DNA from 2 places in the Streptomyces sp. NPDC001410 genome. Region 2 is predicted to be linked to the other one. Evidence: riboswitches for the same ligand, from Rfam matches in the RefSeq annotation. Region 2 holds a riboswitch; the other holds the start of a gene.
What was found. A riboswitch is a leader RNA that binds a small molecule or an ion and turns the genes downstream of it on or off. The one in region 2 is predicted to bind glycine.
Positions count from the first base shown of each region.

Region 1: it holds a riboswitch for glycine, as region 2 does, so the genes downstream of both, gcvP (aminomethyl-transferring glycine dehydrogenase) here and gcvT (glycine cleavage system aminomethyltransferase GcvT) in region 2, are expected to answer to the same signal.

Region 1 covers NZ_JBIAWE010000033.1:39,145-42,724, forward strand. The annotation lists gene gcvP (aminomethyl-transferring glycine dehydrogenase) at 1-1,359, opposite strand, end outside; glycine riboswitch at 1,532-1,626, opposite strand; gene ACFY3C_RS43620 (PRC-barrel domain-containing protein) at 1,746-2,117, shown strand; gene ACFY3C_RS43625 (DNA polymerase IV) at 2,039-3,496, opposite strand; gene ACFY3C_RS43630 (MerR family transcriptional regulator) at 3,550-3,580, opposite strand, start outside.
Region 2 covers NZ_JBIAWE010000010.1:350,554-354,133, reverse strand. The annotation lists gene gcvH (glycine cleavage system protein GcvH) at 1-234, opposite strand, end outside; gene gcvT (glycine cleavage system aminomethyltransferase GcvT) at 351-1,469, opposite strand; glycine riboswitch at 1,624-1,721, opposite strand; gene ACFY3C_RS24110 (AAA family ATPase) at 1,899-2,567, shown strand; gene ACFY3C_RS24105 (enhanced serine sensitivity protein SseB) at 2,643-3,434, shown strand.

The DNA of each region.
Region 1 (3,580 bases), on a different contig from region 2:
GATGTCGCCCTCGACACCGAAGGCGGACCAGACGGCGGCCAGCTGGGCCCGGTTGCTGGTCTCGTCGCAGGCGAGGGAGACGTGGTCGGCATCCACGAGACGCAGGTTGACCCCGTTCTCCAGGGCGGCGGCGACCACCTCGGCGGCCTTGCCGGGCACCCGCGCGGTGAGGGTGTCGAAGTAGGCGCCGTGGACGATCTCGACACCGCCGGCCTTCAGGCCCTCGGCGAGGATCGTGGCGTAGCGGTGGGTGCGGCGGGCGATGGCACGCAGCCCCTCGGGGCCGTGGTAGACGGCGTACATACCGGCCATCACGGCGAGCAGCACCTGCGCGGTGCAGATGTTGCTCGTGGCCTTCTCGCGGCGGATGTGCTGCTCACGGGTCTGCAGCGCGAGGCGGTACGCCTTGTTCCCGTCGGCGTCGACGGAGACGCCGACCAGACGGCCGGGCAGGCTGCGCGCGAACTTCTCGTGCACCGCCATGTAGCCCGCGTGCGGCCCGCCGAAGCCCATCGGCACACCGAAGCGCTGGGTCGTGCCGACGGCGATGTCCGCACCCAGCTCGCCCGGAGAGGTCAGCAGGGTGAGGGCCAGCAGGTCGGCGGAGACGGTGACGAGGGCGCCCAGCTCGTGCGCCTGGTCGATGACCGGCTTGATGTCGCGTACGGCACCGGAGGCGCCCGGGTACTGGATCAGCACGCCGTTGATCTCGCGCGCGGCGACGTCGGCCGGGATGCCGTCGCTCAGGTCGGCGACGACGACCTCGACACCGGTCGGCTCGGCACGCGTCTCGATGACGGCGATGGTCTGCGGCAGCGCGTCCGCGTCGACCAGGAACAGGCCCTTCTTGTTCTTGCCCATGCGCCGGGACAGCGCCATCGCCTCGGCGGCGGCCGTGCCCTCGTCCAGGAGAGAGGCGCCGGAGGTCGGCAGGCCGGTCAGGTCGGCGACCATCGTCTGGAAGTTCAGCAGCGCCTCCAGGCGGCCCTGCGAGATCTCCGGCTGGTACGGCGTGTAGGCCGTGTACCAGGCCGGGTTCTCCATGACGTTGCGCAGGATGACGGGCGGCGTGAAGGTCCCGTAGTACCCGAGCCCGATCATCGAGCCGAGCACCTGGTTGCGGTCGGCGAGCGAGCGGAGCTCGGCGAGCACCTCGGCCTCGGTACGGGCACCCGGCAGATCGAGCGCCTCGGCGTTCTTGATCACATCCGGCACCGCGGCGGCGGTCAGCTCGTCGAGCGAGCCGTAACCGACGTGCGCGAGCATCTTGGCCCGCGCCTCCTGGTCGGGCCCGATGTGGCGCTGCTCGAAGGGGATGCCCGCTTCGAGCTCGGAGAGCGGAGTGCGATGGGCGGTCATTGCGGAGGCCTCCTGGTCTGACGCGACCTTCGAGGGGCACCACGGCGGTTGCCCCGACGGCCTCCCCCTCTGTCATCAAAACCTGAGAGCTTCACCGGGCACCCGAGGGTCCCGGCTTTCACCGTCGGTGAGGGCGGGAGCCGTCGACACTCGCCCTGCTTTCCAGAGTGACCTCGTCCGTGCGGTACGTGAGCCTGAGAGATTCCGGGGAGGATTTGCTCCTTCGGCGCCTCCGACGTGGTCGGAGGACTCTCCCGCACGGGGTCAGCAGCCGCTGTCAGCGTACCAGCGAGGTCAACGCCTGGGCCCTCGAGTGGCCGCCTCCTTGAATGTGCTCTTTTGTAGTGCTTACGGATGAGTTGCGACCAAGTGGAGGGAGAGGGCCCGTGCAGACCGACATCGATCCGCGCAACCTGATCGGCCGCAAGGCGTTCGACCGCAATGGCACCAAGATCGGCACCATCGACGAGGTGTACCTCGACGACGCCACGGGCGTGCCGGAGTGGGCGGCCATACGCACCGGTCTGTTCTCCCGGGACGCCTTCGTCCCCCTGGAGCCCAGCGAACTGGTGGAGGGCGCCCTCCGGGTCCCCTTCGACCGCGCGCTCATCAAGGACGCCCCCGACTTCGGCGTGGGCCGCCACCTCTCCCCCGAACAGGAACTCCAGCTCTACCACCACTACGGCCTCGACGCGGCCGCACCTCCTTCGGTACCGGACCACGACTTCGGCAAGCTGGCGGGCACGGAGGAGGTCTGATCCTCGGCCGGGACGGGCCGGTGAGCCACGTCGGTTTCCACGACCAACGGCAACGGCTCGGCCGGCTCCAGCGCGGGATCGTCGACAAAAAACGTACGCACCCGCCCCGGCTCGGACTGCGGTGTCTCGAAGCGCACAGTGACCCGCCCGAGGCCACTGCCCTGCACCCAGCCGTGCCCGTACTCGGCATGCCGCACGTCGTACCCGGCCCGCCACTGCCGCTCGGCGGGCTCCATGCGCTCCTCCACGGCGTCGGGCACGACCTCCTCCGACGTCTCCACGGCCGCGGCGGCGTCCCGCTCGCCCGCCGCGGCCTGCGCGAACAGGTCCTCCTGGGTGTAGTCGGCGAGCCCCGAGACGCCCACGCCCAGCAGCCGTACCCCGCCCGTGGTGTCCACGGACTCCAGCAGCCGCGCGGCAGCCTCGCGGATCACCGCCGGATCGTCGGTGGGCCCACGGAGCGTCTCGGAGCGGGTCAGGGTCGAGAAGTCGTACCGCCGCACCTTCAGCACGATGGTCCGCCCGGACAGCCCGGCCCCGCGCAGCCGCCCCACGCACCGGTCGGCGAGCCGCTGCACCTCGATCCCGACCCGCAGCCGGTCATGGATGTCCACGTCATAGGTGTCCTCGACCGACACCGACTTGGTCTCGCGCTCGGCCACCACGGGCCGGTCGTCGTGCGCCAGCGCCATGGCGTACAGCGCGTGCCCGTGCGCCTTGCCGACCAGCCGTACGAGTTCGTCCTCCCCCGCCTCGGCCAGCTCCTCGACGGTGGTGATCCCGGCCCGCCGCAGATGGTCCCCGGTCGCCGGCCCGACCCCGGGCAGCGTCCGCACCGACATGGGGCCCAGCAGCGCCCGCTCGGTCCCGGGCTCGATCAGCACGAGTCCGTCGGGCTTGGCCTGCTCCGAGGCGATCTTCGCGAGCATCTTGGAGGCGGCCAGCCCCACCGACCCGGTCAGCCCCGTGACCGTCCGGATGTCCGCGCGCAGCTTCGCCCCCGCCAGCCGCGCCGACGCCTCGTCCCAGGCCGCTCCCGCGGCCTCCAGATCGACGAACGCCTCGTCCAGGCTCAGCGGCTCCACCAGCGGCGACAGCGCCCGCAGCAGCGCCATCACCTGCTCGCTGACCGACTTGTACAGGGCGAAGCGCGGCACGAGGTACGCGGCGTTCGGCGCCAGCCTGCGCGCCTGGGCCATCGGCATCGCCGAGTGGACCCCGAAGACCCGGGCCTCGTACGACGCGGTCGCCACCACCCCGCGCGGTCCGAGTCCGCCCACGACGACGGCCTTCCCGCGCAGGCTCGGCTTGGATGCCTGCTCCACCGAGGCGAAGAAGGCATCCATGTCGAGATGCAGGATCGTGGGCGCGTTTCTCACATCTCCGATGCTGCACCACGCCACTGACAACGCGGGCCCCCGAGGGGCCGCCGTCAGACCGCCCGGTTGCGACGCCTGGCCAGC
Region 2 (3,580 bases):
GGTGACCTCGCCGGTCACGGGGGCGTACAGGTCGCTGACCGACTTGGTCGACTCCAGCTCACCGCAGGACTCGCCCGCGGTCACCGTGTCCCCGACCTCGGGGAGCTGCACGAAGACGACATCGCCGAGCGCGTTGGCCGCGTGCTCCGTGATGCCGACCGCCGACACGCCGTCCGCGGCGGCCGACAGCCACTCGTGCTCCTTGCTGTAGCGCAGTTCCTGGGGGTTGCTCATGGCCTGAATTCTCCTGTACGCGCGGGAGTGCTGATGAATGGGGGACTGCTGAACCTGCTGATGAGCAGGTGATGTGTGCGCAGGGTCACGTCCTGGGTACGGACCGCGCCCAGTGTCTACTTCTGGCGCTTGTAGAACGGCAGCGCCACGACCTCGTACGGCTCGTGGCTCCCGCGGATGTCCACACCGACGCCCGCGGTGCCCGGCGCCGCGTGCGCCGCGTCGACGTACGCGATGGCGATGGGCTTGCCCAGGGTGGGGGAGGGGGCGCCGGAGGTGACCTCGCCGATGACCTCGCCGCCCGCGACGACGGCGTACCCGGCGCGCGGCACCCGGCGGCCCTCGGCGATCAGTCCGACGAGCACCCGCGGCGGGTTCTGCTCGGCCTCGGCGGCGGCCTCGGTGAGCGCCTCGCGGCCCACGAAGTCGCCCTCCTTCTCGAACTTCACCACGCGGCCGAGCCCGGCGTCGAACGGCGTCAGGGACGTGCTCAGCTCGTGCCCGTACAGCGGCATGCCCGCCTCCAGGCGCAGGGTGTCCCGGCAGGACAGGCCGCAGGGCACCAGGCCGACGCCCTCGCCGGCCTTGGCCAGTGCCTGCCACAGCTCCACGGCGTGCTCGGGCTTCACGAACAGCTCGAAGCCGTCCTCGCCGGTGTAGCCGGTGCGGGCGATCAGGGCGGGGACGCCGGCCACCGTGCCGGGCAGGCCCGCGTAGTACTTCAGGCCGTCCAGGTCGGCGTCCGTGAGGGACTTCAGGATGCCGGGGGACTCGGGGCCCTGGACCGCGATCAGCGCGTACGCGTCACGGTCGTCGCGCACCTCGGCGTCGAAGCCCTCGGCGCGCTCGGTCAGCGCGTCCAGCACCACCTGGGCGTTGGAGGCGTTGGCGACGACCATGTACTCGGTCTCGCCGAGGCGGTAGACGATCAGGTCGTCCAGGATGCCGCCGTCGGCCTGGCAGATCATGGTGTAGCGGGCGCGGCCGACGCCGACGGAGGCGATGTTGCCGACCAGGGCGAAGTTCAGCAGGGCCGCCGCCTCGGCGCCGGTCACGGTGATCTCGCCCATGTGGGACAGGTCGAAGAGGCCGGCCTTGGTGCGCACGGCCACGTGCTCGTCGCGCTCGGAGCCGTAGCGCAGGGGCATGTCCCAGCCCGCGAAGTCGGTCATGGTCGCACCGAGCGAGCGATGGAGGGCGTCCAGCGCGGTGTGACGGAGTTCGGTACTGCTCATCGGTCGGTCGTCTCCCAGGGCAGGCTGACGGGCGAGGTAGTTCCTCCCCATCTGTCATCGGAACCTGAGAGGTTCGCCGAGACCGCCACAGGGACGATCACGGCTTGCACCTTGGGTGGAGCCACTGACACAGCGGCCCGCTTTTCAGATGTGCCTCGCCCGCGCGGTAACGGGGCCTGAGAGATTCAAGGGAGGGACTTGCTCCTTCGGCGCCCCAGCGAAGGCTGCTGGGAACTCTCCCGCGCGGATTCAAACGGCCGGTATGCAGTTGGCGGGCACATCATTGCATGCCCGGCCCCCACCCGTCAGGGCCGCATCTGTAACCGACCTGTGGCAGTACGCGCACCGAACCACTGGACGCGGCGCATTACCTTCTCTTTACATGTGATGGGCAGGGGATGACCGAGCCCACAGGGGAGGACGATCACGGTGAACAGGACCACGGCCTACGCCGCCACCACCGGCATCGCGGTGCCCAAGCAGACCTCCGCCCCGGCCCGCGAGCGCTGCGCCGACCGCCCGGCCCCGGTCGTCCGCGACCTGCGCGAGCGCGCGGGCCGCAGCCCGCACGCCCTGCTCTTCGGGTCCGCCGACCTGGTGGTGATCACCGGCCTGCCCGGCAGCGGCAAGTCCACGCTGATGCACCGCGCGGTCCCCGGCCGCCGCATCGACTCCCAGGACACCCGCGACAGCTGGGACGCCCGCATGCCCCGCCTCCTCCCCTACGCGCTCTACCGCCCCCTGGTCCGCCTCGCCCACTACGCCGGACTGCGCCGCGCCCTGCGCACCGGCGAGGGAGTCGTCGTGCACGACTGCGGCACCCAGCCCTGGGTGCGCTCCTGGCTGGCCCGCGAGGCCCGCCGCCGCGGCGGCACCCTGCACCTGCTCCTTCTCGACGTCACCCCCGGCACGGCCCGCGAGGGCCAGCGCGAGCGCGGCCGCGGCGTGTCCCGGTACGCCTTCAGCCGCCACCGCCGTACGACCGCCCGGCTGCTGCGCGCGGTGGAGCGCGGCGAGCTGCCCGCCGGCTGCGGCTCGGCGGTGCTGCTGGACCGGGACGCGGCGGACGTCCTGCACCGCATAGCCTTCACCGGCTGATCGGACCGGTCACTGTCACAGGCACCCGCTAGCCTTTTGCTCCACAGCATGGTTCCCAGCAGGCGGTAGAGGCAGATGGACTTCCCGGCGGACACTCCCGCGGACTTCCCGGCACAGACGCACCCCCACCCGCACGGCGGTTGGCCCGGCAATGAGCTGGAGGAGGTGCTCTCGGCCTCCCTGGGCATACCCTCCGCGGGCGGCCGGATCATCGAGGTGCTGGGCCGCAGCTTCCTCTGGATCCCCCTGCCGAGCGGCGGCGGCCCGCAGAGCGGCCCCCTGGACCTGCCCACGATGGACATCGAGGGCCAGGTGTACGTCCCGGTCTTCAGCTCCGAGGAACAGCTCCGCCAGGCGACCGGCTCCCACATGTCGTACACCATCGCCCCGGCGGTGGAGTTCGCCCGCGGCCTGCCCCCGCAGGTCGGCATCGCCCTCAACCCCGACGGCGTGGTCGGCATCCCGCTGCCGCCCGAGGCGGTGGCCGAGCTGTGCCGCGTGGACCGCACCGCGCTGGACGGCCCCGGCTCCGGCGGCCGGGTCCGCCTCTTCGAGCCCGACTGGCAGGAAGACCCGGTCGACTTCCTGGCCGCCGCCTCCGCCGAGTTCGCCGCGACCGGCGTGGTCCTCACCGCCCGCCGCTGCCTCGCCGCCATCGAGACGGCCGACCCCGTCATGTTCGTGGGCGTGGAACTCTCCCAGTGGGAAGGCGACCTACGAGTCCTCCCCCTGGACGCCCTCGGCAAGGCCCTCGGCAAAGTCCCGGTCAAGTGGCCCGTCAACCTGGTCCTCCTCGACGTGGCCCAGGACCCGGTGGCCGACTGGCTCAGGACAAACGTGCGCCCCTTCTACCAGTCCGGACACTAGAAGCCGACGTAGGGGCAGCCAACTCAGGGGCGCGGGGAACTGCGCGAGAACCCACCACGAACCCGCACTCGCCGACGAACATGAGGCCCCGAGCTACTCGGCGCTTAAGCTGTGTCCAAACGCGGGGCAAGAATTGAAGGGGCGGT